2 regions of the Streptomyces sp. MMCC 100 genome follow, and region 2 is predicted to be linked to the other one. Evidence: riboswitches for the same ligand, from Rfam matches in the RefSeq annotation. Region 2 holds a riboswitch; the other holds the start of a gene.
The links. Region 2 has a riboswitch for glycine ahead of gcvP (aminomethyl-transferring glycine dehydrogenase). Riboswitches for the same ligand answer to the same signal wherever they lie in the genome.
Positions count from the first base shown of each region.

Region 1: linked by a shared signal. The riboswitch ahead of gcvT (glycine cleavage system aminomethyltransferase GcvT) and the one ahead of gcvP (aminomethyl-transferring glycine dehydrogenase) in region 2 are both predicted to bind glycine.

Region 1 covers NZ_JBGORK020000001.1:6,391,198-6,405,641, forward strand. The annotation lists gene ABS735_RS29450 (AAA family ATPase) at 57-725, opposite strand; glycine riboswitch at 903-996, shown strand; glycine riboswitch at 997-1,112, shown strand; gene gcvT (glycine cleavage system aminomethyltransferase GcvT) at 1,152-2,270, shown strand; gene gcvH (glycine cleavage system protein GcvH) at 2,394-2,771, shown strand; gene glyA (serine hydroxymethyltransferase) at 2,786-4,048, shown strand; gene ABS735_RS29470 (L-serine ammonia-lyase) at 4,148-5,515, shown strand; gene ABS735_RS29475 (D-Ala-D-Ala carboxypeptidase family metallohydrolase) at 5,584-6,318, opposite strand; gene ABS735_RS29480 (glycoside hydrolase family 25 protein) at 6,498-7,052, shown strand; gene ABS735_RS29485 (EF-hand domain-containing protein) at 7,098-7,313, opposite strand; gene ABS735_RS29490 (GNAT family N-acetyltransferase) at 7,607-8,245, shown strand; gene ABS735_RS29495 (ADP-ribosyltransferase) at 8,375-8,989, opposite strand; gene ABS735_RS29500 (ATP-binding protein) at 9,087-9,590, opposite strand; gene ABS735_RS29505 (enoyl-CoA hydratase/isomerase family protein) at 9,905-10,672, opposite strand; gene ABS735_RS29510 (L,D-transpeptidase) at 10,804-12,006, opposite strand; gene ABS735_RS29515 (L,D-transpeptidase) at 12,162-13,412, opposite strand; gene glgX (glycogen debranching protein GlgX) at 13,568-14,444, shown strand, end outside.
Region 2 covers NZ_JBGORK020000001.1:2,456,967-2,471,410, reverse strand. The annotation lists gene ABS735_RS11385 (CPBP family intramembrane glutamic endopeptidase) at 1-430, opposite strand, end outside; gene ABS735_RS11380 (glutamate-cysteine ligase family protein) at 512-2,029, opposite strand; gene ABS735_RS11375 (hypothetical protein) at 2,589-3,173, shown strand; gene ABS735_RS11370 (DUF5999 family protein) at 3,514-3,717, shown strand; gene ABS735_RS11365 (LacI family DNA-binding transcriptional regulator) at 3,948-5,012, shown strand; gene ABS735_RS11360 (DUF1707 SHOCT-like domain-containing protein) at 5,022-5,618, opposite strand; gene ABS735_RS11355 (TOBE domain-containing protein) at 5,749-6,144, shown strand; gene modA (molybdate ABC transporter substrate-binding protein) at 6,396-7,229, shown strand; gene ABS735_RS11345 (ABC transporter permease) at 7,313-8,086, shown strand; gene ABS735_RS11340 (ABC transporter ATP-binding protein) at 8,136-9,230, shown strand; gene ABS735_RS11335 (TOBE domain-containing protein) at 9,257-9,676, shown strand; gene gcvP (aminomethyl-transferring glycine dehydrogenase) at 9,744-12,629, opposite strand; glycine riboswitch at 12,807-12,902, opposite strand; gene ABS735_RS11325 (PRC-barrel domain-containing protein) at 13,053-13,430, shown strand; gene ABS735_RS11320 (DNA polymerase IV) at 13,474-14,444, opposite strand, start outside.

The DNA.
Region 1 (14,444 bases), 3.9 Mb from region 2:
TACCGCTGTTCGTGGCTGAAAGGCTAACCCGTTCGGCCCCGGCGCCCTACCGTGCGTCACCCCGTGAAGGCGATCCGGTGCAGGGTGTCCGCCGCCGCCCGGTCGAGGACGACCGCCGAGGCGCAGCCGGCGGGCAGCGCGCCCTCGGTCACCGCGCGCAGCAGGCGGGAGTTGGCCGCGCGGTGCCGCAGGAACGCGTACTGCGACACGCCCCGGCCGCGTTCGCGCTGGCCGGCCAGGGCCTCGTCGGCGCCGACGTCGAGCAGCAGCAGGTGCAGGGTGCCGCCCCGGCGGCGGGCCTCGCGGGCCAGCCAGCCGCGCACCCAGGCCTGCGTGCCGCAGTCGTGCACGACGACGCCCTCGCCGGAGCGCAGCGCGCGGCGCAGTCCGGCGTAGTGGGCGAGGCGGACGAGGGGGCGGTAGAGCGCGTACGGCAGCAGGCGCGGCATGCGGCGGTCCCAGCGGTCGCGGGTGTCCTGGGAGTCGACGCGCCCGCCGCGCACGGTGCGCCGCATCAGCGTGGACTTGCCGCTGCCGGGCAGGCCGGTGATCACCACCAGGTCCCGGGGGCCGAAGAGCAGAGCGTGCGGGCTGCGGCCGTCGCGGTCCCTGAGGTCACGGACGACGGGCGTGGGCGAAGGGGCGCACGCCTCGGTCGCCGGAGCGGCCGGCTGCTTGGGCAGCGCGAGTCCCGAGGTCGTGGCGTACGCCGTGGTCCTGTTCACCGTGATCGTCCTCCCCTGGGGCGGTTCACGAGTCCCTCCCCGTCGAGTGTAAAGAGAAGGTAATGCGCAGGTCTCGCGTTTTCGTTCGCTTACTGCCACAAGCCGGTTACAGATCACGGTCTGCCATGGATCGACCCGGCGTGCAATGATGGCGACGCCAACTGCATACCGGCCGTTTGAATCCGCGCGGGAGAGTCCCCGGCCGCGCCGGGGCGCCGAAGGAGCAAGTCCCTCCCTTGAATCTCTCAGGCACCGTTACCGCGCGGGCGAGGCACATCTGAAAAGCGGACCGCCCCCGACGGCTGTCCCACCCAAGGTGCAAGCCCTGATCGCCGTACTCCGGTGGCCGTGGCGAACCTCTCAGGTTCCGATGACAGATGGGGAGGACCGACCTCGCCACGTCCTGTCCTGGGAGACGACCGACCGATGAGCAGTACCGAACTGCGCCGTACCGCGCTCGATGCCACGCATCGCGCGCTGGGCGCGACGATGACCGACTTCGCCGGCTGGGACATGCCCCTGCGCTACGGCTCCGAGCGCGAGGAGCACGTCGCGGTGCGCACCCGTGCCGGTCTCTTCGACCTCTCGCACATGGGTGAGATCACCGTCACCGGGCCGCAGGCGGCCGAGCTGCTGAACTTCGCGCTGGTCGGCAACATCGGCAGCGTGAAGCCGGGCCGCGCCCGCTACACCATGATCTGCCGCGAGGACGGCGGCATCCTGGACGACCTGATCGTCTACCGCCTGGACGACACCGAGTACATGGTCGTCGCCAACGCCTCCAACGCCCAGGTCGTCCTGGACGCGCTGACCGAGCGCGCGGCCGGCTTCGACGCCGAGGTGCGCGACGACCGCGACGCCTACGCGCTGCTGGCGGTGCAGGGCCCCGAGTCCCCGGGCATCCTCGCGTCGCTCACCGACGCCGACCTGGACGGCCTCAAGTACTACGCCGGTCTGCCCGGCACGGTCGCGGGCGTTCCCGCGCTCATCGCGCGCACCGGTTACACCGGCGAGGACGGCTTCGAGCTGTTCGTGAAGCCGGAGCACGCCGTCGAGCTGTGGCAGGCGCTGACCAAGGCGGGCGAGGGCGCCGGACTGGTCCCGTGCGGCCTGTCCTGCCGGGACACGCTGCGCCTGGAGGCGGGCATGCCGCTGTACGGGAACGAGCTGACGACCGCGCTGACGCCGTTCGACGCCGGTCTCGGCCGGGTGGTGAAGTTCGAGAAGGAGGGCGACTTCGTCGGGCGCGCCGCGCTGACCGAGGCCGCCGAGCGCGCCGCTTCCGAGCCGCCCCGCGTCCTGGTCGGCCTGGTCGCCGAGGGCCGCCGGGTCCCGCGCGCCGGGTACCAGGTGGTCGCCGGCGGCGAGGTGATCGGCGAGGTCACCTCCGGTGCCCCGTCCCCGACGCTGGGCAAGCCGATCGCCATGGCGTACGTCGACGCCGCGCACGCGGCTCCGGGCACGGAGGGCGTCGGTGTGGACATCCGGGGCAGTCACGAGCCGTACGAGGTCGTGGCGCTGCCGTTCTACAAGCGCCAGAAGTAACACTGGGCGACAGCCCTCTTCGGCAGCCTTCCCGGCGGCCTTCCCGGCGGCTCTTTCGTCGTCCCACTCCGCCCCGCCACCCCCTTCACCAGCCACTTCCTCGCGTACAGGAGAATTCAGGCCATGAGCAACCCCCAGCAGCTGCGCTACAGCAAGGAGCACGAGTGGCTGTCGGGCGCCGAGGACGGCGCCTCGACGGTCGGCATCACGGAGCACGCGGCCAACGCACTCGGTGACGTCGTCTTCGTTCAGCTCCCCGAGGTCGGCGACTCGGTCACCGCGGGCGAGACCTGCGGCGAACTGGAGTCGACCAAGTCCGTCTCCGACCTGTACTCCCCCGTCTCCGGTGAGGTCACCGAGGTCAACGAGGACGTCGTCAACGACCCGTCGCTGGTGAACAGCGCCCCCTTCGAGGGCGGCTGGCTGTTCAAGGTGCGGATCACGGACGAGCCGGCCGACCTGCTCTCCGCCGACGAGTACACCGCCTTCACCGCCGGCTGAGGAGTCCCGACCGCATGTCGCTTCTGAACACACCCCTGCACGAGCTGGACCCCGACGTCGCCGCCGCCGTCGACGCCGAGCTGGACCGCCAGCAGTCCACCCTCGAGATGATCGCCTCGGAGAACTTCGCCCCGGTCGCGGTCATGGAGGCCCAGGGCTCGGTCCTCACCAACAAGTACGCCGAGGGCTACCCCGGCCGCCGCTACTACGGCGGCTGCGAGCACGTCGACGTGGTCGAGCAGATCGCCATCGACCGGGTCAAGGCGCTCTTCGGCGCCGAGCACGCCAACGTGCAGCCGCACTCGGGCGCCCAGGCCAACGCGGCCGCGATGTTCGCGCTGCTCAAGCCCGGCGACACGATCATGGGTCTGAACCTCGCCCACGGCGGGCACCTGACCCACGGCATGAAGATCAACTTCTCCGGCAAGCTCTACAACGTCGTGCCCTACCACGTCGGCGACGACGGCCAGGTCGACATGGCCGAGGTCGAGCGCCTCGCCAAGGAGACGAAGCCGAAGCTGATCGTGGCCGGCTGGTCGGCGTACCCGCGTCAGCTGGACTTCGCCGCGTTCCGCAAGGTCGCGGACGAGGTCGGCGCCTACCTGATGGTCGACATGGCGCACTTCGCCGGTCTGGTCGCGGCGGGCCTGCACCCGAACCCGGTCCCGCACGCCCACGTGGTCACCACGACCACGCACAAGACGCTGGGCGGCCCCCGCGGCGGTGTGATCCTCTCCACGGCCGAGCTGGCCAAGAAGATCAACTCCGCCGTCTTCCCCGGTCAGCAGGGTGGCCCGCTGGAGCACGTGGTGGCCGCCAAGGCCGTCGCCTTCAAGGTCGCCGCGAGCGAGGACTTCAAGGAGCGCCAGGGCCGTACGCTGGAGGGTGCCCGCATCCTGGCCGAGCGCCTGGTGCGGGACGACGCCAAGGCGGCGGGCGTCTCCGTCCTGACCGGCGGCACGGACGTCCACCTGGTCCTGGTGGACCTGCGTGACTCCGAGCTGGACGGACAGCAGGCCGAGGACCGCCTCCACGAGGTCGGCATCACGGTCAACCGCAACGCCGTCCCGAACGACCCGCGTCCGCCGATGGTGACCTCCGGTCTGCGCATCGGTACGCCGGCCCTGGCGACCCGCGGCTTCACCGCCGAGGACTTCGCCGAGGTCGCGGACGTGATCGCCGAGGCGCTGAAGCCGTCCTACGACGCGGAGGCCCTCAAGGCCCGGGTGAAGGCCCTGGCCGACAAGCACCCGCTGTACCCGGGTCTGAACAAGTAGACACCACGCCTTCGGGTGCGGCGCCGCGTCCGCCACAAGCAGGTCCGGCGCCCACCCGGAGCACCACCCTCCGCACCACCCCCGTTCTGAGGAGTCCCCGTGGCCATCTCGGTCTTCGACCTGTTCTCGATCGGCATCGGCCCGTCGAGCTCGCACACGGTCGGCCCGATGCGCGCGGCCCGCATGTTCGCCCGCCGCCTGCGCAACGAGGAGCTGCTGGACTCCGTCGCCTCGGTCCGCGCCGAGCTGTACGGCTCGCTCGGCGCCACCGGCCACGGCCACGGCACCCCCAAGGCGGTGCTGCTCGGCCTGGAGGGCGACTCACCGCGCACGGTGGACGTGGAGAGTGCCGACGACCGCGTCGAGACGATCAAATCCTCCGGCCGCATCCGCCTCCTCGGCGAGCGCGAGATCGCCTTCTCCTACGACGACGACATGGTCCTGCACCGCCGCAAGGCCCTGCCGTACCACGCCAACGGCATGACGCTGTGGGCGTACGACGCGCAGGGCGCCGAGGTGCTGACCAAGACCTACTACTCGGTCGGCGGCGGCTTCGTCGTCGACGAGGACGCGGTGGGCGCGGACCGCATAGTCCTGGACGACACCGTCCTGAAGTACCCCTTCCGCACCGGCGACGAACTGCTGCGCCTGGCCCGCGAGACGGGCCTGTCCATCTCCGCCCTGATGCTGGAGAACGAGCGCGCCTGGCGCGACGAGGACGAGATCCGCGCGGGCCTGCTGGAGATCTGGCGCGTGATGCAGGCGTGCGTGGAGCGCGGCATGACCCGCGAGGGCATCCTGCCGGGCGGCCTGAAGGTCCGCCGCCGCGCCGCGAACACCGCGCGCAAGCTGCGCTCCGAGGGCGACCCGCAGGCCCTGGCCATGGAGTGGATCACGCTCTACGCGATGGCCGTGAACGAGGAGAACGCGGCCGGCGGCCGGGTCGTCACCGCCCCGACCAACGGCGCGGCCGGCATCATCCCCGCGGTCCTGCACTACTACATGAACTTCGTCCCCGGTGCCGACGAGGACGGCGTGGTCCGCTTCCTCCTCGCCGCCGGCGCGATCGGCATGCTCTTCAAGGAGAACGCCTCCATCTCCGGCGCCGAGGTCGGCTGCCAGGGCGAGGTCGGCTCCGCCTGCTCGATGGCGGCCGGCGCCCTCGCCGAGGTGCTCGGCGGCTCCCCGGAGCAGGTGGAGAACGCCGCCGAGATCGGCATGGAGCACAACCTCGGCCTCACCTGCGACCCGGTCGGCGGCCTCGTCCAGATCCCCTGCATCGAGCGCAACGGCATGGCCGCGGTCAAGGCGGTCACGGCGGCCCGGATGGCGATGCGCGGCGACGGGTCCCACAAGGTCTCGCTGGACAAGGTCATCAAGACCATGAAGGACACCGGCGCCGACATGTCGGTCAAGTACAAGGAGACGGCGCGGGGCGGGCTCGCGGTGAACATCATCGAGTGCTGAGCGGATGACCCGGACGGGCGGGCCGTCGAGTCCGCCCCGCGTCGGTCAGGACACGGGTGGGTGCCGGGTCAGATGCCGCAGTTCGGCGCCGACCAGTACGGCGACGGGTCGAAGGCCACGTGGGTGTGGTCGTTGTGGCCGGGGTAGCCCGGGCCGAGGATCTCCGAGAAGCCGTGGGTCCTGGCCTGCTGGGCGAGCCGGCAGAAGCTGGGCGAGCCGGTGAGGTCGGCGGCGTCGCCGTAGAGGTGGCGGCTGGTGGACGAGCCGCCGACGGCGCTGTTGCAGGCGCGGGAGCGGAAGCCGCTGGAGATGGTGATCGGCACGTCGCCGAGGGCGTGCCGCATCGCCTCCAGCTTCCACATGGTCTTCAGCGCGTTCGACTTGGCGGTGGCGGCGGAGACCGCGCCGCCCGACCAGTCCGAGTTGCACTTGTTGAGCTCCGCGTAGGTGAAGTGGACGGGCGTGCAGTCCGCGTCCTGGAGCGCGTAGATCTTGCTGAAGGTCGCGGGGCCGGCGACGCCGTCCGCGCCCAGTCCGTAGGCGGCCTGGAACTTCTTGACGGCGGCGGCGGTCCGGGCGCCGTACTGGCCGTCGTAGGAGAGCCGTTCGCCGGAGGTGACCCAGCCGGCGACGCGGATCTGCAGCTGCGTCACGTCGCTGCCGGAGGAGCCCTGGGAGAGAGTGCGGTTCCAGGTGTAGCAGGAGTCGGCGTGCGCGGTGCCGGCGGTGGCGCCCACCCCGACCACCGCTCCAGCCATGAGCATGACAAATGAGAGAAGGAGACGTGACACGCGTCTGAACATCCCGGCCTCCCGACCGTCGAGTCGTCCGTGAACCGGAGCCCAGCGTGCGGCACCGCGCTACGCGCGTCAATGGCGCCCGGGGGAACCGAAGTCGACGTTTCCGCCTCCGACGGGGATCACCCGTGCCATCGTGGGGAATAACCAACTCCCGTCCCCCCACAGCTCCTCAGGGAGGCCCCATGCTGCGTGGCATCGATGTCAGCGCCTACCAGTCCTCCAGCTACGGCACCGACGGCCTCTCCTTCGTCTTCGTGAAGGCGACGGAGGGCCGTTCGTACGTCAACCCCAAGCTCGCGGCCCAGACGAAGCGGGCCCGGGACGCCGGACTCGTCGTCGGCTTCTACCACTTCCTGTGGCCGGGCAACCTCACCGCCCAGGCCGAGTACTTCCTCTCCAAGGCCCCGGACCGCAAGGGCGACATCCTCGCCGTCGACTGGGAGACGAACGGCGAGGGCACCCACCCGAGCAACGCGGAGAAGGACAGCTTCATCAAGAAGCTGAAGTCGCTGCGGCCGGACAACAGGGTCGTGCTCTACTGCAACCGGAACTTCTGGTTGAACGTCGACGACACCTCGTACGCCGGTGACGGCCTCTGGATCGCCGACTACGTCTCGGCGGGCAAGCCGCGCATCCAGGCGAAGTGGCGCTTCCACCAGTACACCGACGATCCGGTCGACACCAACGTGGCGGACTTCGGCAGCAAGGCAGCGCTCAAGGAGTGGGCCCAGTCCTGAGCGGGCGCCCGCCGGGTGACCGACGGGCGCCCCCTCAGCACGTCGTCACTGCTTGTTCAGGTGGGCCCAGAACTCGTCGAACGACAGCTGCTTGTCGCCGTCGAGGTCGCGGCCGGCGATGATCGCCTCGGCCACCGACTCGGTGACGTTCCAGTCGCCGCCCTGGGCGAGCGCGGTCTTGAACTCGGCCGCGGTGATGAGGCCGTCACCGTCCGTGTCGATCCGCTCGAACTGCTTGCGTGCTTCCTCGATGTCCGCCACCGGTCCGCCCCTCGTTTCGTGCATAGGGTCCATCTGACGCAGGTCAGATTAACCGCCCGTCCGTGCGCCCAGTACGGCGACCACCCACCTGAACTGCTCCTCGCGGGAGAAGGCGGGCTCCAGGCCGTTCACGATCGCGACGGCCCCTCGGGCAGGTCGGTCGCGGCGAAGCGCAGGCGGGTGCGGATGTCGGGGTCCGCGGTGTCGATGCCCTCGAAGACCAGGTCGGTGCCGTCGTCGGCCATGTCTGGGAGTCTGTGCCTTGCAGTGGGTGGAGACTCAAGGAGCGCGGTGTGGCGGAGAGCCTGCGGGACATTCTGGACGCGGCGGCGCGGGGCGTGTTCCCGCCGGCGGACGGCGGGACGAGCGTCGTACGCCGGCACGGCGGCCGGGACGCGGGGGTCATCGCCTTCACGGCGCACTCGGTCGTCTTCACCGACGAGGACGAGGGGTGGGTGCGCAAGACGCTGGCGTCGCTGGGCTGCGACCCGCTGGCCGCGACGATGAACGCCCGGTTCCTGGCGGCCTTCGCGGAGCGTACGGGACGTACGACGGACACCATCGACGTGCTGCTGACCGGTGCGCCGCTTCCGGGGCGCCCGGAGGTCGCGCTGACGGAGGTCGCCGATCCGGGGCATCCCCGCGTGGTCGCGGCCCGGCGGCGGCGCGACGGGGTGCGGGTGTGGGCGGCGGACGGCGGGGTCCTGGTGCTGGGCCGCGGGGTGGCCGGGCGGCTGGAGGTGGCCGTGGAGGTGGCGGAGGGGGCCCGGCACCGGGGGCTGGGGCGGCGGCTGGTGACGGCGGCGCGGCAGCTGGCCGCGGGCGAGGTGGTGTGGGCGCAGGTGTCGGCGGGGAACGCCCGCAGTCTGCGGGCGTTCCAGGCGGCGGGTTACCGGCCGGTGGGCTCGGAGGCGTTGTTCCTGCGGCCCTGAGTCCGGGCGAACAGTGGGCCGGGGCAGGCCCCGAGCCGGGGCAGGCCCCGAGCCGGGGCAGGCCCTGAGCCGGGGCGGCCCCTGAGCCGGGGCGGCCCCTGAGCCGGGGCGTGCCCCGAGCGGCCGGTGTCAGTGCCAGGGCTGGTAGTGCGGGTTGCTCTCGCACTCGCTCATGATCTCGGTCTTGGTCTGCCGGTCGACCGGGCAGACGCCGATGATGTACTTCCGCTGAATGCCGCCGGGGAAGGCGACCTCGACCTGGTCCGCCCACTTGTGGGTGTCGCCGATGGTCTTGTTGACGTCGATGCCGCCGGGGGCGTCGATGTAGTAGTTGTAGCCGGACTTGTACCAGGTCTTGTAGAGGTCGTGGTCGTAGCTCGTCGAGACGAACGGCGAGGGCTGGTTGACCAGGACGTACTTCTCGACGTCGTACTGGCCGTTCTCCACGTCCTTGGCGTGGAAGCCCTCTTCGAAGACGACCTGCGGGCCGCGGCTGTCGCTGCGGTAGAGGGTGCCGCAGGTGGTGCGCCAGACCGGCTCGGGGGTGATGCGGTCGACGTCGACGCCGCGGTCGGCGGCGGCCTTGGTCCTGTCGTCGAACTGGGGGCAGGCCGGGGCGGCCTTGGCGGTGGCCGTCGCCGGGGCCGTGGCGGCACCGGGGACGGTGGCGGCGGAGGTGGCGAGGACGGCGGAGAGCGACAGGACGGCGGCAGCGGTCCGGCGGCGCAGACGAGTGGTGATCATGCGGATACGATCCCGGCTGCGGAGCGGCACGTTCCGGATTCTCACCCGTAGGTGGCGTGTCCGGCGAACGGAGTTGCATTCAGCGGCAGATGGACTCTCAGCGGTCCACGACCCGCATCTCGAACCAGGTGGTCTTGCCGCGCGGCAGCAGATCCACGCCCCACCGGTCGGACAGCTTGTCGACGAGGAAGAGGCCGCGCCCGCTGATGTCCGTCTCCTGCACCGGCATCAGGCAGGGCAGCCCCCGGGAGGGGTCGCGGACCTCGACCCGGATCCAGCCGGGGCGGCGGCGCATCCGGAGGCCGAAGACGCGGGCGCCGGTGTGGCGTACGGCGTTGCCGACCAGCTCGGAGACGAGCAGGACGGCGTCCTCCGTGACCTTGGGGCCGAGCTGCCACTGGCGCAGGGCGACGACCTGGGCCAGCCGGCGGGCGGTGGCGGCGGACTCGGGGCGGGAGGGTAACGGAACTTCGTGCTCCGTCGGGTTGCCGAACAGTTCCAGCGCCTTGAGCGCGCGCTCGTCCTCTACCGCCGGCGACCAGCGCGCCGCGGTCGCACGTCCGGCTCCCCGCGGCTGTTCCGTACCATCCAGCCCCGCCATGCCCCCATCATGGCCGCCTTCGTGGGGCTCCGGGGCCGTTCCCGGAGAATACGCCCCTGCGGGGACCCGGTGGGACGACGGTCGATCGGCATATGCCACAGGCACTTCGGGACCGGAAACAGGCCCACTGACCTGCGGGAACGGCTCGGCCGGAGACAAGCGACGGACTCCCTCGACAAGGCGCGCTTAATGGTGCGTTAAGGCTGCCATAAACCGCCCCATCGAGGGACCCGGACCAGACATCGCGTCAATTGCAAGAGGTACGGAGCGACTTCGGGTGAGACGGGCGTCTCCCCGCGGGAGGCACGGAGGCGTCAGAGGAACTTCGCCTTGCCGGGGCCCTCTTCCACGAAGCTGCGCATCCCGCGCTCGCGGTCCTCCGTGGCGAACAGGCCCGCGAACCAGTTCCGCTCGACGGCGAGGCCGGTCTCGATGTCCGTCTCCAGACCCGTGTCGATCGCCTCCTTCGCCGCGCGCAGCGCGATGGCGGGACCCTTCGCGAGCCGTGCGGCCCAGGCGTGCGCCTGCTCGTAGACCTCGGCGGCCGGCACGACGCGGTCCACCAGTCCGATGGCCAGCGCCTCGTCGGCCTTCACCTGGCGGCCGGTGAAGATCAGGTCCTTGGCCTTGGAGGGACCGACCAGCCGGGACAGCCGCTGGGTACCGCCGGCGCCCGGGATCAGGCCGAGCAGGATCTCGGGCTGGCCCAGCTTGGCGTTCTCCCCGGCGATCCGGAAGTCGGCGCAGAGGGCGAGCTCGCAGCCGCCGCCCAGCGCGTAGCCGGTGACGGCCGCGACCACCGGCTTGGGGATGCGGGCCACCGCGGTGAAGGAGTCCTGGAGGGCGCGGGACCGCGCGATCATCGCCGCGTGGTCCATCACCTGCATCTCCTTGATGTCCGCGCCCGCCGCGAACACCTTCTCGCCGCCGTGGATCACCACGGCGCGTACGTCGTCGCGCCGGGTGACCTCCTCGGCCAGCTCCTTCAGCCGGTCCTGGGTGGCGACGTCCAGCGCGTTCATGGGCGGGCGGTCCAGGCGCAGCGTGCCGACGCCGTCCGCGACTTCGAGGATTACGGTCATGCTCCGCAGGTTAGCGGGCGTTCACGTGCCGTGGGGTTCGCGGGTGCGTTGTCGGCTCACGGCCGCGGTGGGTTGCTCGCGCCCACGCGGCGGAGCCGCAGATCGATACGGCCCCGCGCCCCCTACGCGGCTTACGCCTTCCACTTCTCCCAGGACATGTTCCAGCCGTTGAGGCCGTTGTCCGGGGCGATGGTCGCGTCCTCGGAGTTCTTGACCACGACCACGTCGCCGACGATCGAGTTCTCGAAGAACCAGGCGGCCGGCGCCTTCTCGTCCCAGCCCCCGCGCACGTCGCGCAGACCGATGCAGCCGTGGCTGGAGTTGCGGTTGCCGAAGGCGTCGCCGCCCCAGTAGTTGCCGTGGATGAAGGTGCCCGAGGTGGACAGCCGCATGGCGTGCGGGACGTCCTTGATGTCGTATTCGGAGCCGTAGCCGACCGTCTCGCTGTTCATCCGGGTCACCGCGAGCCGCTCGGTGATGACCATCTGGCCGTTCCAGGTCTCGTAGCCGGGCGCGCCGGTGGTGACGGGGACGGTCCTGACGGTCTTGCCGTCCCGCACGACCTTCATCGTGTGCTTCTTGGCGTCCACGACGGAGACCTGGCTGCGCCCGACGGTGAAGGACACGGTCTTGGTCTGCTCGCCGTAGACGCCCTCGCGGCCCTGGACACCGTCGAGCTTCAGGTCGACGGTGACCTTGGTGCCGGCCTTCCAGTACTTCTCGGGCCGGAAGTCGAGGCGGTCGTTGCCGAACCAGTGGCCCTCGACCTCGACGGCCGGCTCGGTCTTGACGGTGATGGCCTTCTCGACGTCCTCCGGGTTGGTGATGCCCCGGGTGAAGCGGATCGAGAACGGCATGCCGACGCCGACCTTCGAGCCGTCCTCCGGCGTGAAGGTGCCGACGAAGGTGTTCTTCGGCGTCAGGGTGGTGAAGCGGGAGTCCTCGGCGGCCGTGCGGCCCTCGGAGTCCTTGGCGACCGCGTGCACGGTGTACGTGGTGGCGGCGGCCAGGTGGGTGGACGGCGTCCAGGCGGCGCCGTCCCCGGTTATCTTCCCGTCGACCTTCGCGCCCTTGCCGTCCTTGACCACGACCTCGGTCAGCCTGCCCTTCGCGGCGCCGACCTTCAGGGCGCCGCTGGTGTCGACCGCCTTGGCCCCGTTCTCCGGGGCGATCGTGACGACTGCCTCGGACTGCTTGCTCTGTGCCGCGGTGGAGTCCTTGGCCTTCTCCCCCTTGCCGTCCCCGGCCCCCGAGCCCGAGCCGCTGCCACCGCATGCGGTGACGGTCAGCATCAGCAGCCCGAGTACCGCCCCCGCCATCGGACGCACGTTCACCTTGTCTCCCCTCGCCGGGCCTGGTCGGGCCCGCGCCCCAGTGCGCCCGCGCGCGCACCGGCGCATCGTAACCGCAGGCCAGGGGGTTGAGGGACAGGTGAATTGTCACCGTTCCGTACCGAGTTGGCGGCCGGGCGGCGGGAGTTGCTTCGGCGTCACTTCACCGCGCTGCCCGCCTTCCACTCCTTCCACTTCATGTTCCAGCCACTCAGCCCGTTGTCGGGGGCGACCGTCTTGTCCTTGCTGTGGACCACCTCGACGACGTCGCCGATGAGGCTGCGGTCGAAGAACCAGCCCGCCGGGGTGTCCGAACCGCCGCCCTTGTCGTCGCGCAGCCCGACGCAGCCGTGGCTGACGTTGGCCCGGCCGAAGGTGTCGGCGGGGGCCCAGTAGTTGCCGTGCAGGAAGGTGCCCGAGCTGGTGAGGCGGATGGCGTGCGGGACGTCGGGGATGTCGTACTCGCCGCCGAAGCCGACCGTGCGGCTGTTCATGCGGGTGACCTCCAGCATCTCGGTGATCACCATCCGGCCGTTGTAGGTGGGCGTCGTCGGCGCCCCCGCGGTGATCGGCACGGTGGCCAGCAGCGTGCCGTCGCGGCGCACCTCCATCGTCCGTTCGAGGGCGTCGACGCGGGAGACCTGGCTGCGGCCGACGGTGAAGGAGAACGTCTTGTGCTGGAGTCCGTACACCCCCCTCGCGCCCTCGACGTCCCGCAGCTTCAGGTCGACGGTGACCTCGGTGCCGGGCTTCCAGTACTCCTTCGGCCGGAAGTCGAGGCGGTCCTTGCCGAACCAGTGGGGGCGGATCTCGGTGGCGGGCTTCGCGGTGACCGTGACGGCGCGTTCGACGGCGGCGCGGTGGGTGATCTCGCGGTTGAACTCCAGCGAGACGATCATGCCGGTGCCGACGACCGAGCGGTTCTCGGGGGCGACGTAGGCGATGAAGCGTTCCTCCGGGACCCGGGTGGTGAACGTGGTGTGCCGGGCCGAGCGGTGTCCGCCGCCGTCCAGGGCGACGGCGTCGACCGTGTACTTGGCGGCGAGGGCCAGCCGGTCGTCGTCGGGCCGCCAGCTCAGGCCGTCCTCGGAGATCCGGCCGGGCACCGGGGTCTCCTGCGCGTCCTGCGACCTGACCACCTTCACCGACTCCAGGCGCCCGTCGGGCACCCTCACCGACAGCTTCCCGTCCGGCCGGACGGCCTTGCTCCCGTCGTCGGGGGTGATGCGGATGACGTCCTCGGCGGCGGGTTGTTTGCCGAACATCTCGCCGATGCCCGAGCCGATGCCGGACCCGACGCCGCCGCCGTCCGAGGTGCATCCGGCGGCCCCGGCCAGCAGTCCTGCCCATGTCAGTAGGGCGGCCAGAGCGGCGCCCGCGCGCCGTGCGCGCCCGTGTACGTGCCTCACATCCACCCGTAACGACCGGTGGGCCCTGGGGAAACGTGAGTGCGAGCCACCCGGTGGGCAGAACTGTGGGGAGGACGACGCGACGGGGAGCAGCGGCCGGGACGCCGCGCGCCCTCCTGCCGGACGTCGTTCCACGAGCCGTGGGAGGCTGACAGGTGTCCAGCGCAGCCGAGCAGGAGGCGGCGGCCGGGAAGCGGGCCGCCGCGGACGGGCAGGTCACCGCGGACGGGCGGGCCACCGCGGACGGGCGCCCCGCCGTCGTGGTGAACGGCGCGCGGCGCGCCGCTCCGCCACCCGCCGTGCCGGCCCGGCCGGGCACCCCGGTGCCGCTGGGCGCCCGGTTCCGGACCGGCCCGGACCAGGTGGCGGGAACCAACTTCGCGCTGTGGGCGGGCGGGGCTGAGGCGGTGGAGCTGTGCCTGTTCGACGGGCCGGGTCCCGGCGCCAGGGAGAGCCGGGTGCGGCTGACCGAGCTGACGCACGAGATCTGGCACGGCTTCGTGCCGGGCGTCCGGCCCGGGCAGCGCTACGGCTACCGGGTGCACGGCCCCTGGGACCCGTGGACCGGCGCCCGCTGGAACCCGGCGAAGCTGCTCCTCGACCCGTACGCCCGCGCCGTGGACGGCGCCAAAGGGAATGATTACAGCGCGCTGCCGCCCGAGGTGTACGGGCACGTCCGCGACTGGCCGGAGCAGCGGGTGGCGGACACCGTGCGCGACGACCGGGACTCGGCGCCGTACGTCCCGAAGGGCGTCGTGGTCCACGACGACGACGACTGGTCGGACGACCGCCGGCCCAAGACACCGTGGGCGGACTCGGTCATCTACGAGCTGCACGTGCGCGGCTTCACCAAGCTCCACCCGGACATCCCGCCCGAGCTGCGCGGCACGTACGCGGGCCTCGCGCACCCGGCGGCGATCGGGCACCTGACGCGGCTGGGCGTGACGGCGGTGGAGCTGCTGCCGGTGCACCAGTTCGCGCACGAGAGCCACCTGCTGGAGCGCGGCCTGCGCAACTACTGGGGCTACAACT
Region 2 (14,444 bases):
AGAAGGCGATGCCGGTGCTGCCGATGACGGCGGCGACGGCGGCCCCGCGGCCCAGGTCGGGCCACGGGCGGGTGCGGTCGAAGCCGAGGGCGCGCAGACTGCGCCCCTCACGCAGCAGGAAGTGCGCGACGAGGGCGACCGGGACGAGGGCCGTGGTGATCCCGAAGAGCTGCCAGGCCAGGTCGAGCCAGGGACGGCCGGGCGCCGCGGAGGCGTTGAGGGTGGCCGCCTGGTCCTTGAGCCCGCCGGGCCGGGTGACCGAGCCGATGAAGCTGATGAGGGCGGACACGCCGCTCGCGCCGAGCGAGAGCGCCAGGACGAGCAGCGTCTCGTCCCGCAGGATCCGCCGCGCAAGCCGCTCCTCGGTCAATGACCGCTCGTCGAGTCGCTTCTGGGGGAACGCATCGTCCACCGGGCCCGCCTCCGCCATGCACACCTGCCTCCAGCTGGGACGTCACAGCTTGCCCGATCAGTATGGGGCGGCGCGCGGCGGGGGCGGGCCCGGCGGCGGTCAGCTCAGCGGCACCGTCTCCGGCAGCCCCACCGGCCACAGGTGCACGGGGTCCCCCTCGCGCATCAGCTCGACGTAGCGGCGGGTCGTGGCGGCCAGCGCGGCCTCCCGGGACAGGCCCGCCTCCAGCGCCCGGTGGAACGTGGCCGCCTGCCAGGAGGCGCCGTTGACCCGGCGCCGGCACCGCTCCTCGATCACGCCGAGGTAGAAGTCCCGGTCGGCGGGCTCCACGCCCCACGCGTCGAGACCGGCCTCGGCGAGCGGCAGCAGTTCGTCGCGCACGAGGACAGCGGCGTCGACCTCGGTGGTGCCGCCGAGGCGACCCCGCCGGGGCCACTCGAAGCGGGCGTCGATGCCGTGGCGGCACGCGGCCTCGAAGTTCGCGGCGGCGGCCTCGAACGGCAGCCGGGTCCACACCGGCCGGGGCTCCTCGGCGAGTGCGCGCACGACCCCGTAGTAGAAGGCGGCGTTGGCGATGACATCGGTGACGGTGGGGCCGGCGGGCAGGACGCGGTTCTCGACGCGCAGGTGCGGGACGCCGTCGGCGATGTCGTAGACGGGACGGTTCCAGCGGTAGACGGTGCCGTTGTGCAGGACGAGTTCGGAGAGCGAGGGCACGCCGCCGGCGTCGAGGACGTCCAGCGGGTCCTCCTCGTCGCAGATCGGCAGCAGCGCGGGGAAGTAGCGCCGGTTCTCCTCGAAGAGGTCGTACGCCGAGGTCACCCACCGTTCCCCGAACCAGGTGCGCGGTCGCACACCCTGGGCCTGGAGTTCGGGCGGGCGGGTGTCGGTGGACTGCTGGAACAGCGGGGGCCGCGACTCGCGCCACAGTTCGCGGCCGAAGAGGAAGGGTGCGTTGGCGCCGAGGGCGATCTGCGCGGCGGTGACGGCCTGGGCCGCGTTCCACACGTCGGCGAAGCGGTCCGGGGTGACCTGGAGGTGCAGTTGCACCGAGGTGCACGCGGCCTCCGGGGCGATGGACTTGGAAGTGCAGGTCAGGCGCTCGACGCCCTCGATGTCGAGGGTGAAGTCCTCTCCGCGGGCCGCCACGATCTGTTCGTTGAGCAGGGCGTAGCGGTCGACGGCGGAGAGATTGGACGAGACCAGGTCGTCCCGGTCCAGTGTCGGCAGAATACCGATCATCGCGATTCCCGCGTCGACCTCGCCGGCCTTGCGGTCCGCATATGCCAATGACGTACGGATCTCCTCGGCGAGCCGGTCGAATACCCGGCCGCCCAGGCGGTGGGGAGCTATGTTGACCTCCAGGTTGAACATGGCCAGTTCGGTCTGGAAGTCGCGGCTCGCGATGCGCTCGAGGACTTGCGCATTCAACATTTTCGGCATCCCGTCGGAACCGACGAGATTCAATTCGATCTCCAGCCCCATCAGGTTCTTCGGGCGGTCGAACCGCTTCTCCGCCAGAAGTCGCTCCAGGCCCGTCAGGCACCGCTGGAGCTTCTCGCGGTAGCGCTGGCGATCGGACAGGTCGAACTGACCTGCCACGACCTTCTCCCCCATGGAAGAGTCCCTTCTCGGAGCGATGTGCGGAAGATCCGGCCGCCGCTGGCCGGCCGCCGGTCAGGTGGGATGATGCCCAGCCGAAGCGATCGATAACGTCCCCGTACCGGCCCGGCAGCCGCTACGCTGTGCCGATGTGACCGGCGGCACATTCACCGGGCATGACACGTCGAGCAGTTTCCCGGGCCGACAACTCGTGAAAAACGCCGACGACAATTGGCCGACCGCTCGGTGAACATTCCCCGAGGTCATCGCTGTACACCCGGTCCGGAACCCGGAGGATTCCCACATATCGACGGCCGAATTCAACCTTGTACTGGTTACCGGAATCGGCTAGCCGAAACACAGTCTGAACACATGTCGTATAAACTCCGCGGACAGGCAGCGGACCGGCGCCCACGGTCGAAGGATCCTGCCGTCGAACCGACGCGCGGCAGGCCTCTCCCACTTCTCGCTTCCCGGACCCGGGCCCTGCCTCTCCCAGCCCTGTGAGCCGACAGCGTCGTCCGCCCCGCTCCGCCCTCGCGCCACCGTGCCTTCGAATGAGAGGCGACCCATCATGCCCCTGCGTGTTCCCCAGGCCCCCGCGCCCGCCCTGCGCTCCGTCCTCACCGCCCTCTCCTCGCCCACCGCGGTCCGCGAGGCCCGGACCCCCGCCCTGCTCGGCGCCCAGGGACCCGCCACACCGGAACTGCCGCTTCCCGTGCACGTCCTCGACCGGGTCACGGCGGAGGGCGTGACGGCGACGCGGCTGACCGGGTGGCGGTTCCACATCCGGTGCGGCGACCTGGCGGTGGCGGCGGCGGAGACGATGCTGACCGCCGACGGCTGGGCGTTCTCGCACTTCTTCGAGGGCCCCTACGTCTCCTCGACCGAGCGCGCGTTGCGGCAGGCCGAGTTGATGGCCCAGTCCTACCAGCCGCGCCTGTTGTCGGTTCCCGAGCTGTACATGCTCACGCTGTGGCTGCACGGCGACTGTGCCGCGGACCCCGCCGCCGGGCACCCCGCGGCCACCGACCTGCTGGTGCCGCTGGCACCGGCCCCGCCCGGGATCGCGGCCCACCTGCCGCACCGCGTCGCCGAACTGCTGCCGGTCCTCACGCACCGGATGACTCCGACGCGGCTGCTGGGTTCTCCCGCCTGACCTCCCCCGTTGACCCCAGCGGGCTGACCTGCTCCTGTCACCCGGCCCGCTGACCTGCTCTGTTCAGCTGCACCGCCAACCCACCCGCGCGGACTAGCCCCAATCGGCCATGCCGAACCACCCGAAGCGACAGTGCAGTTGGGCTGAACCGTCCGCGCGGGTGACGCGTCATCAACCTGTGAGAAGCGGTGCTGCGAAATACCTGCGGATCGACGCCCATGGGGCAACACTGGGTCCGGACCGACTCGAACAACGGGGGGCGGCCATGAACGAGGCTTCACGCCGCGGTACAGACAAGACAGCGAACTCACCCGTCATCACGGACCGAGAGATCCCACCCATGTGTCAGCACCAGCCACCGTGCCCGTCAGCCGTCTCCGCCGACCGGGAGTCCGCCCGTCTCGTGGCGCACCACCCGGAGCAGGGGTGGAGCCTGCTGTGCAACGGTGTCGTCCTCTTCGAGGACACCGGTGAGCTACTGCCGGACGGGCAGGTCATCGCCCCGCACCGCCCCGTCGGCGCGGGCCTGACGACCGCCGCCTGAACACGAGCCGGGCAGTGTGACGCCACTGTGCCCGGTGCCTCACGGGGCCGGCCCGCAGCCACGGCTGCGCACCGGCCCTCGCGCGTGTCCGGGGCCGGTCACTCCCCGTAGCCCGCCCACTCCGACGCGGTGACGACCCGGTTTTCCGGGCCGGTACGCCTTCCCCGGGGCGCCCGGTTTCCGGAAGACTCCTGGAAGTCTCGCGGTCGGTGTCGGCGGAGGTGGGGGAAGTGGCAGTGGACGAGGTCCGGGCCGGAACGCCGTCCGGCGGCCGGGGCAGGGTCACGATCACGGACATCGCCCGCCGCGCGGGTGTGTCGGTGCCGACCGTGTCCCGGGTCGTGAACGGCCGGTCGGACGTGTCGCCCGGGACCAGGGCGCGGGTGGAGGAACTGCTGCGCCGGCACGGATACCGCAAGCGCGCCGCTGCGCCCGGCCGCCGGGCCGCCCTGCTCGACCTGGTCTTCAACGACCTGGACAGCCCCTGGGCCGTGGAGATCATCCGAGGGGTCGAGGAGGTGGCCCACGCCGCCGGGGTCGGCACCGTGGTCTCCGCGATCCACGGACGCTCGGGCGACGCCCGTCAGTGGATGCGCAATCTGCGGGCCCGAGCCTCGGACGGCGTCGTCCTCGTCACCTCCGCCCTGGACCCCGTGCTCCACCAGGAACTGCGGATCCTCGGTGTGCCCCTGGTCGTCGTCGACCCGGCGGGCTCCCCCGCCCTGGACGTGCCCACCGTCGGCGCGGCCAACCGGGCGGGTGGCACGGCGGCCACCGAGCACCTGCTGGCACTGGGGCATCGCAGGATCGGCCTGATCGCCGGGCCGTCACGCCTGCTGTGCTCGCGGGCCCGCCACGACGGCTACCGCGCCGCCCTGGAAGGCGCCGGTGTCGCCGTGGACGAGTCCCTCGTCGTCCCCGGCGACTTCCGCCACGAATCCGGCTTCGCGGCCTGCGAAGTCCTGCTGGGCCTGCCCGAACCGCCGACGGCCGTCTTCGCGGCCAGCGACCAAATGGCGTTCGGTGCGGTCGAGGCGCTGCGCCGGCGCGGGCTGAGGGTGCCGCAGGACATGAGCGTCGTCGGTTTCGACGACCTTCCGGAGGTCCGCTGGTCGGCGCCGCCCCTGACGACCGTGCGCCAGCCGCTGGCAGACATGGGCAAGGTGGCCGCGCGCACGGTGCTCCGCCTGACCCGCGACGAACGGCCGGACTCACCCCGGGCCGAACTGGCCACGGAGCTGATCCTCCGCTCCAGCACGGCGCCCCCGCCGGGTCCCGCGGCACTGTCCGGTTGAGCCCTCCGTCTACGCCCTGCGCCCGAGCCTGCGGCGCGGCGCACGCACCACGACCTGCCCCCAGCTGACCTCGCCCACGACCTCCACTCTCAGCACCACGGGCGCCCCGGTGTCGACGGTCCTCGGGGTCTTCACCTCGGCGTAGTTCGTCACGAGTGAGTCGGTGTCCACCACGATGCCGGGCCGGGTCACGATCTTCAGCGCCCCGGCACGCATGTCGAGGTCGATGTGGAGGGTGTCGTGCGTGATCACCGCTCGGGCGAGGTCGAGCGTCACCTCGCCCCAGGCGGACCGGATCTCCATCCGCCGTGGCACCACCCAGCCCTCGCCCCGCCGGGTGGACGCGCCCTCCTGCTCGATGCGGACGACGTCCTTGGCCGCGGGTGCCGGGACGGCGTCCACCGCGAGCGGCAGGTCGGCGGTCAGGGCGGCCAGCTCCCCCTGGGTGCGCGCGGTGAGCGCCGCCCCCACCCGCTCGTCCAGCTCCTCGGCGGTCAGCCTGCCGTCGCCGGCGGCGGCGCTCAGTATGTCCACGGCCCGGTCCCGGTCCGCGTGCGAGGCACGGAGTGCTGGCGTCACACCGCCCCGTGAAGGCTGCACCGACATAGCTCGACCCCGATCTCCCCGGGCGTCCCGCGAACGCCTCACCACTGCTGCACACTAACGCTATATCGCGTTATACCCAACGGCCAGCCCCGCGTCCACCGTCCCCCTCACGCGGCCTATCGTGACCGGCATGCAGTCCTACACGATCGGCCAGGCGGCGCGGCTGCTCGGCGTCAGCCCGGACACCGCGCGCCGCTGGGCCGACGCGGACCGGATCACCACCCGTCGCGACGAGGGCGGGCGGCGCGTCGTCGACGGGCGCGACCTGGCCGCGTTCTCGGTCGAACTCGCCCGCGCCGGCGGCGCCGACGAGGAGACGCCGTACACCTCGGTCCGCAACGCGTTCCCGGGGATCGTCACCGCGATCAAGCTCGGTGACGTCGCGGCCCAGGTCGAGATCCAGGCCGGGCCGCACCGGCTCGTCTCCCTGCTGACCAGGGAGGCGGTGGAGGAACTCGGCCTGGAGGTCGGCGTGGAGGCCACGGCCCGGGTGAAGTCGACGAATGTACACATCGACAGGACGTGAATCACGCGGCCGATGACCGCCCGAACTACGGCCGCACGAACGACAGCCGCACGACGACAGCCGTGCGAACAACAGCCTTAGCCGTACGAACGCACATGCCAGCCGTTTCCTCCCCAATGCTTGCTCATGCGATGCGACAGGAGACTTATCCCTCGCAGATGCGGAAGTATGATCTGCGCAATGGGGGTCACCGTCCGCTCGGCCGCCGAGCCCGTCGGCCCCTGCCCAGATCGCAGAGGGAGTGGCCCGTGATGACCCGTTCCGAGCGCAGGACCCATCGCATCCGCCGTGCCGTGCGGATGGCCGGTGCGGGGGCCGCCGCACTGCTGGCCCTGAGCGCGTGCTCGTCGTCCTCGGACGCGGACAAGGACTCGGACTCCGCCGGCGCCTCGTCCTCCTCCGCGGGGGTCTCCGGCCAGGTCACCGTCTTCGCCGCGGCCTCGCTCAAGGAGAGCTTCACGACGCTCGGCGAGACCTTCGAGAAGCAGCACCCGGGCACCGAGGTCACGTTCAACTTCGCCGGCAGCGACACCCTCGCCGCCAGCATCACCGGCGGCGCCCCGGCGGACGTGTTCGCCTCCGCCAGCCCGAAGACGATGGCCACCGTCACCGACGCCGGGGCCGCGGCCGGCACCCCGGCCACCTTCGTGCGCAACCAGTTGGAGATCGCCACCCTGCCGGGCAACCCCGACAAGATCTCCTCCCTGAAGGACCTCACCGGCTCCGGCCTCAAGGTCGTGCTGTGCGACAAGACCGTGCCGTGCGGCGCCGCGGCCCAGAAGGCACTGGAGGCCAGCGGTCTCGAGCTCACCCCGGTCTCGTACGAGCAGGACGTCAAGGCCGCCCTCACCAAGGTCGAGCTGAAGGAGGCCGACGCCGCCGTCGTCTACAAGACCGACGTGAAGGCGGCCGGTGACAAGGTGACCGGCGTCGACTTCCCTGAGTCGGCCAAGGCGGTCAACGACTACCCGATCACCCTCCTCAAGGACGCCCCCAACACCGACGCGGCCAAGGCCTTCATCGAGCTGGTGAAGTCCGCCGAGGGGCAGCGGGTACTCACCGGGGCCGGGTTCCGCACGCCGTGACCAAGTCCGCCGGAACGACGCCCGCGCCACCCGGGGCAGACCTTGTGGCCGGTGGACCGCGCCGTACCCGCCGCCGGGGACGCATGGTGCCGGTCCCCCTGCTGGTACCCGCCCTGATCGGCCTGGCGTTTCTGCTGCTGCCCCTGCTCGCCCTGGTGGTCCGCGCCCCGTGGAGCGGTCTGCCGGAGCAGCTGACCAGCCCGGAGGTGTGGCGGGCCCTGCGGCTGTCGCTGCTGTGCGCGACGTCGGCGACCGTGCTGAGCCTGGTCGTCGGCGTGCCCCTGGCCTGGCTGCTGGCCCGTACCGACTTCCCCGGCCGGGGCTTCGTCCGCGCGCTGGTGACGCTGCCGCTGGTGCTGCCGCCGGTGGTGGGCGGCGTCGCGCTCCTGCTGGCGTTCGGGCGCAACGGCGTCATCGGGCAGTGGCTGGACGCGTGGTTCGGGATCACGCTGCCGTTCACGACGACGGGCGTCGTCCTCGCGGAGACCTTCGTGGCGATGCCGTTCCTGGTCATCAGCGTGGAGGGCACCCTGCGCGCCGCCGACCCACGCTACGAGGAGGCCGCCACCACCCTGGGCGCCTCCCGCTTCACCGCGTTCCGCCGGGTGACGCTCCCGCTGATCGCGCCGGGCATCGCGGCGGGCGCCGTGCTGGCGTGGGCGCGGGCGCTGGGCGAGTTCGGGGCGACGATCACGTTCGCGGGCAACTTCCCCGGCCGGACCCAGACCATGCCGCTGGCCGTCTACCTCGCCCTGCAGAACGACCCGGCGGCCGCGATCGCCCTCAGCCTGGTGCTGCTGGCCGTCTCCATCGCGGTACTGGCCGGTCTGCGGGACCGCTGGATCAGGGCATCATGACCACTGGGCGAACCACCGGGCACGGCCGACAGACCTGCACGAGGGCGACATGACCGACACCGAGCACCCGACCACCGTAGAAGCCACCGGCCACGCCGCACCCGACGGCGGCCTCGACGCCCGGCTCGTCGTGCAGCGCGGCGCCTTCCGCCTGGACGTCGCCCTCACCGCCGCGCCCGGCGAGGTCGTGGCCCTGCTCGGACCCAACGGCGCGGGCAAGACCACCGCCCTGCGCGCGCTCGCCGGCCTGACTCCCCTCGCCGGCGGTCACCTGCGCCTGGACGGCGCCGCGCTGGACGGCAGGCCGCCGGAGTCCCGCCCGGTGGGTGTGGTCTTCCAGGACTATCTGCTCTTCCCGCACCTGACCGCCCTCGACAACGTCGCGTTCGGACCTCGCTGCCGGGGCGCGAGCAGGGCGGAGGCCCGGGCGCGGGCCGCCGCGTGGCTGGACCGCATGGGTCTGGCCGCCCACGCGGGCGCCAAGCCCCGGCGCCTTTCCGGCGGGCAGGCCCAGCGCGTCGCCCTCGCGCGCGCCCTGGCCACCGGCCCCCGGCTGCTCCTGCTGGACGAGCCGCTGGCGGCCCTCGACGCCCGGACCCGGCTGGAGGTGCGCGCCCAGCTCCGCCGCCATCTGACCGAGTTCGAGGCCGTCGCCGTACTGGTCACGCATGACCCGCTGGACGCCATGGTGCTGGCCGACCGGCTGGTCGTGGTCGAGGACGGCGCGGTCGTCCAGGAGGGCAGGCCCGCCGACATCGCCCGCCGTCCCCGCACGGACTACATCGCCCAGCTGGTCGGCCTGAACCTCTACCGGGGGCAGGCCGAGGGGCACACCGTACGGCTCGGCACCGGCCCGGGCATCACCACCACCGAGGATCTCTCCGGTCCCGTCTTCGTGGCCTTCCCGCCGGGCGCCGTGACGCTGTACGGCGAACGTCCCGCCGGCTCCAGCGCCCGCAACCTGTGGCGCTGCGAGGTCGCGGGCCTGGAGAGCCACGGCGACCAGATCCGCGTGGACCTCACGGGCGAACTCCCGCTCGCCGCCGACCTCACCACGGTCGCCGCGGCCGAGCTGGGCCTCCATCCGGGTGCCCGGGTGTGGGCGACGGTCAAGGCGACGCAGACCCATGCATACCCGGCGTAACGCCCGCGCCGGGCTACGGTGCCCCCATGAGCCTGAGCATCCGCAACCAGCTCCCCGGCACCGTCACCGCCGTCACCCCGGGCGAGGCCATGGCGACGGTCGGGGTCCGTCTCTCCGGCGGCCAGGACCTCACCGCCGCGATCACCCGGGCGTCCGCCGAGGACCTCGCGCTCGCCCCCGGCACCACCGTCCGGGCCCTGGTGAAGTCCACCGAGGTGGCCCTGGCCACCGGGCGCGTCGACGGCCTGTCCATCCGCAACCGGCTGCCGGGCACGGTCACCGCCCTCGCCACCGGCGCCGCGATGGCCTCCGTCACGGTCGCCGTCGAGGGCGCGGAGCTGACCGCCGCCATCACCCGGCAGGCCGCCGACGACCTGGCCCTGTCCGTCGGCGTTCCCGTCGTCGCGCTGGTCAAGGCGACGGAGGTGTCGCTCGCCACGGTGTGAGACGCCGAGAGGCTCCGTCCGGGCCCTGGGAGCCCGGACGGAGCCTCTCTCACCTCTGCGGCGGGACTCAGTCCTCGTACGCGTCCAGCGGCGGGCAGGAGCAGACCAGGTTCCGGTCGCCGTAGGCCTGGTCGATGCGGCGCACCGGCGGCCAGTACTTGTCGGCGGCGGACACACCGGCCGGGAAGACGGCCTCCTCGCGCGTGTACGCGTGGTCCCACTCGCCGCCCAGCGCGCCCGCGGTGTGCGGGGCGCCGCGCAGCGGGTTGTCGTCGGCGGACCAGGCGCCGGAGCCGACCTTCTCGATCTCCGCGCGGATGGCGATCATCGCCTCGCAGAACCGGTCCAGCTCGGCCAGGTCCTCGGACTCGGTCGGCTCGATCATCAGCGTGCCGGCCACCGGGAAGGACATCGTCGGCGCGTGGAAGCCGTAGTCGATCAGCCGCTTGGCGACATCGTCGACGCTCACGCCGGTCGCCTTGGTCAGCGGGCGCAGGTCGATGATGCACTCGTGCGCGACGAGACCGCCCGGGCCGGTGTACAGCACCGGGAAGTGCGGCTCCAGGCGCTTGGCGATGTAGTTGGCGGACAGCACGGCCACCTGCGTGGCGCGCTTGAGGCCCTCGCCGCCCATCAGCCGGACGTACGACCAGGAGATCGGCAGGATGCCGGCCGAGCCCCAGGGCGCCGCCGAGATCGGGCCGACACCCGTCTGCGGACCGGCCGTGGGCTGCAGCGGGTGGTTGGGCAGGTACGGCGCCAGGTGCGACCGTACGCCCACGGGGCCGACGCCGGGACCGCCGCCGCCGTGCGGGATGCAGAAGGTCTTGTGCAGGTTCAGGTGGGAGACGTCGCCGCCGAAGTGGCCGGGCTTGGCGAGGCCGACCAGGGCGTTGAGGTTGGCGCCGTCCACGTAGACCTGGCCGCCCGCGTCGTGCACCTGGGCGCAGATGTCGGCCACGTGCTCCTCGAACACGCCGTGCGTGGAGGGGTACGTGATCATCAGCACGGCCAGTTCATCGCGGTGCTTCTCGATCTTGGCCCGCAGGTCCTCGACGTCGATCTCGCCGTCCTCGGCGGTCTTGACGACGACGACCTTCATGCCGGCCATCACGGCGCTGGCGGCGTTGGTGCCGTGCGCGGAGGACGGGATGAGGCAGACGGTGCGCTGCTCGTCGCCGTTGGCCCGGTGGTAGCCGCGTACGGCGAGCAGGCCCGCGAACTCGCCCTGCGACCCGGCGTTGGGCTGCAGCGAGACCTTGTCGTACCCGGTGACCTCGGCCAGCCGCTCCTCCAGCTCGCGGATGAGGGTCAGGTAGCCCTGCGCCTGATCTGCGGGCGCGAAGGGGTGCAGCGCGCCGAACTCGGGCCAGGTGACCGGCTCCATCTCGGTGGTCGCGTTGAGCTTCATGGTGCAGGAACCCAGCGGGATCATGCCGCGGTCCAGCGCGTAGTCCCGGTCGGCGAGGCGGCGCAGGTAGCGCAGCATCGCGGTCTCGGAGCGGTGCTGGTGGAAGACGGGATGGGTCAGGAAGTCGTCGGTGCGCAGCAGCGCCCCGGGCAGAGTCTCCCCGGCCTCCGCGTCCAGTGCCTCGACGTCGCCCTCGACGCCGAAGGCCAGCCACACGCCGCCGACCTGGGCGCGCGTGGTGGTCTCGTCGCAGGCGAAGGACACGTGGTCGGCGTCGACGAGGCGCAGGTTGATGCCGTTCTCGCGGGCGGCGTGGACGATCTCGCCGGCCCGGCCGGGCACCCGCGCGGTGACGGTGTCGAAGTAGGCGCCGTGGACGATCTCGACGCCGCCCTGGGCGAGGCCGGCAGCGGTGATCGTGGCGTACCGGTGGGTGCGCCGGGCGATGGCCCGCAGCCCCTCGGGGCCGTGGTAGACGGCGTACATGCCGGCCATGACGGCGAGCAGCACCTGCGCGGTGCAGATGTTGCTGGTGGCCTTCTCGCGGCGGATGTGCTGCTCGCGGGTCTGCAGGGCCAGGCGGTAGGCCTTGTTGCCGTCGGCGTCCACGGAGACGCCGACCAGACGGCCGGGCAGGCTGCGGGCGAACTTCTCGTGCACGGCCATGTAGCCGGCGTGCGGCCCGCCGAAGCCCATCGGCACGCCGAAGCGCTGGGTGGTGCCCACGGCGATGTCCGCGCCCAGCTCGCCGGGCGAGGTGAGCAGCGTGAGGGCGAGCAGGTCGGCGGCGACGGTGACGAGCGCGCCGAGCTCGTGCGCCCGGTCGATCACCGGCTTGATGTCGCGTACGGCCCCGGAAGCGCCCGGGTACTGGATCAGGACGCCGTTGATCTCCCGCTCGGCGACCTCGGCCGGGATGCCCTCGCTCAGGTCGGCGACGACCACCTCGACGCCGGTCGGCTCGGCGCGGGTCTGTATCACGGCGACGGTCTGCGGCAGGGCGTCCGCGTCGACCAGGAACAGGCCCTTCTTGTTCTTGCCCATGCGCCGGGAGAGCGCCATCGCCTCGGCGGCGGCGGTGCCCTCGTCGAGCAGCGAGGCACCGGAGGTGGGCAGCCCGGTCAGCTCGGCGACCATCGTCTGGAAGTTCAGCAGGGCCTCGAGCCGGCCCTGGGAGATCTCCGGCTGGTACGGCGTGTACGCCGTGTACCAGGACGGGTTCTCCATGACGTTGCGCAGGATGACCGGCGGGGTGAAGGTGCCGTAGTAGCCGAGGCCGATCATGGAGTCGAGGACCTGGTTGCGGTCGACCAGGGAGCGCAGCTCGGCCAGCACCTCGGCCTCGGAGCGCCCGCCCGGCAGGTCGAGCCGGTCGGCGTTCTTGATCACATCCGGCACCGCGGCGGCCGTCAGTTCGTCGAGCGAACCGTAACCGACCTGCGCGAGCATCTTGGCCCTGGCCTCGTGGTCGGGGCCGATGTGGCGCTGCTCGAACGGCATGGCCTGTTCGAGTTCGGAGAGCGGAGTGCGATGGGCGGTCATTGCGGAGGCCTCCTGGTCTGACGACCTTCGAGGGGCACCACGGCGCGGGTACCCGGACGGCCTCCCCCTCTGTCATCTCAACCTGAGAGCTTCACCGGACGAGCCCGTGGGCCCTTCCGGCTTTCACCGTCGGTGAGAGCGGAAGCCGTCGACACCCGCCCTGCTTTCCAGAGTGACCTCGTCCGTGCGGTACGTGAGCCTGAGAGATTCCGGGGAGGATTTGCTCCTTCGGCGTCTCCGGCGGTGTCCGGAGAACTCTCCCGCGCGGGGTCAGCAGCCGTTTGCCAGCGTACCAGCGAGGCACTCGCGCGAACTTCGAGTGGCCGACCCGCCACATGTGCTCTTTTGTAGTACTTACGGATGATTAGGCGGCTGGTGTGCGACCCCAGTGCGGCCCAGTGGTGCGATCAAGTGGAGGGCCCCGTGCGTACTGACATCGATCCGCGGAACCTGATCGGCCGCAAGGCGTTCGACCGCGACGGCACCAGGATCGGCACCGTGGACGAGGTGTACCTCGACGATGCCACCGGCGTCCCCGAGTGGGCGGCGATACGGACCGGCCTCTTCAGCAGGGACGCCTTCGTCCCCCTGGAGCCCAGCGAGCTGGTCGACGGCACCCTGCGCGTGCCCTTCGACCGGTCCCTGATCAAGGAGGCGCCCGACTTCGGCGTCGGCCGTCACCTCTCGCCGGAACAGGAACTCCAGCTCTACCACCACTACGGCCTGGACGTGGCGGCCGCTCCCCCGCCCCCCGACCGCGACTTCGGCAAGCTGGCCGGCAAGGGCAACGACGACAGCTGACGACGACAGCTGCCGCACCGCCCGCAATACCCGGCCGCCCGCGCTACCCGGCCGCCCGTCTCGCGGGCCCGCCCCCACCGGGTCCGCCAGCGGGTCCTCCCGCGGGTTCTCCACCGGATCCTCGCACCGCGGGGGCGACCAGCGGCAGGGGGTCCGCCGGGGTCAGCTCCGGGTCGTCCACCGGGAAGGTCCGCACCCGGCCGACCTCGGAGTACGGCGTCTCGAACCGCACGGTGACGCGCCCGAGGCCGCTGCCCTGTACCCACCCGTGCCCGAGCTCCGCGTGCCGTACGTCGTGCCCCGCCGGCCACCGGCGCTCGGCGGGCGAGGGGCTGTGCTCCTCGACGGGCCCGGTCTCGGGCTCCTCGGCCGGTACCTCGGGACGATCCCCCGCCGCTTGTGCGAACAGGTCCTCCTGCGTGTAGTCGGCGAGACCGCTGACGCCCACCCCGAGCAGCCGCACGCCGCCCGTGGTGTCCACCGAGTCCAGCAGTCTGGCGGCGGCCTCCCGCACCACCGCGGGGTCGTCGGTGGGTCCGCGCAGCGTCTCCGAGCGCGTCAGCGTGGAGAAGTCGTATCTGCGCACCTTGAGCACGATCGTCCGCCCGGACAGACCGGAGGCGCGCAGCCGACGCACGCAGCGGTCCGCCAGCCGCCCCACCTCGACACCGACCCGCACCCGGTCGTGGATGTCCACGTCGTAGGTGTCCTCGACCGACACGGACTTGGTCTCCCGCTCGGCGACCACCGGCCGCTCGTCACGCGCCAGCGCCATGGCGTACAGCGCGTGGCCGTGCGCCTTGCCCAGCAGCCGTACCAGCTCGTCCTCGCCGGCCTCGGCGATCTCGCCGACCGTGGTGATCCCCGCCCGGCGCAGGTGGTCTCCCGTGGCCGGCCCCACCCCGGGCAGCGTCCGCACGGTCATCGGCTCCAGCATGGCCCGCTCCGTCCCCGGCGGGATGAGCACGAGTCCGTCGGGCTTGGCCTCCTCCGAGCCGATCTTGGCGAGCATCT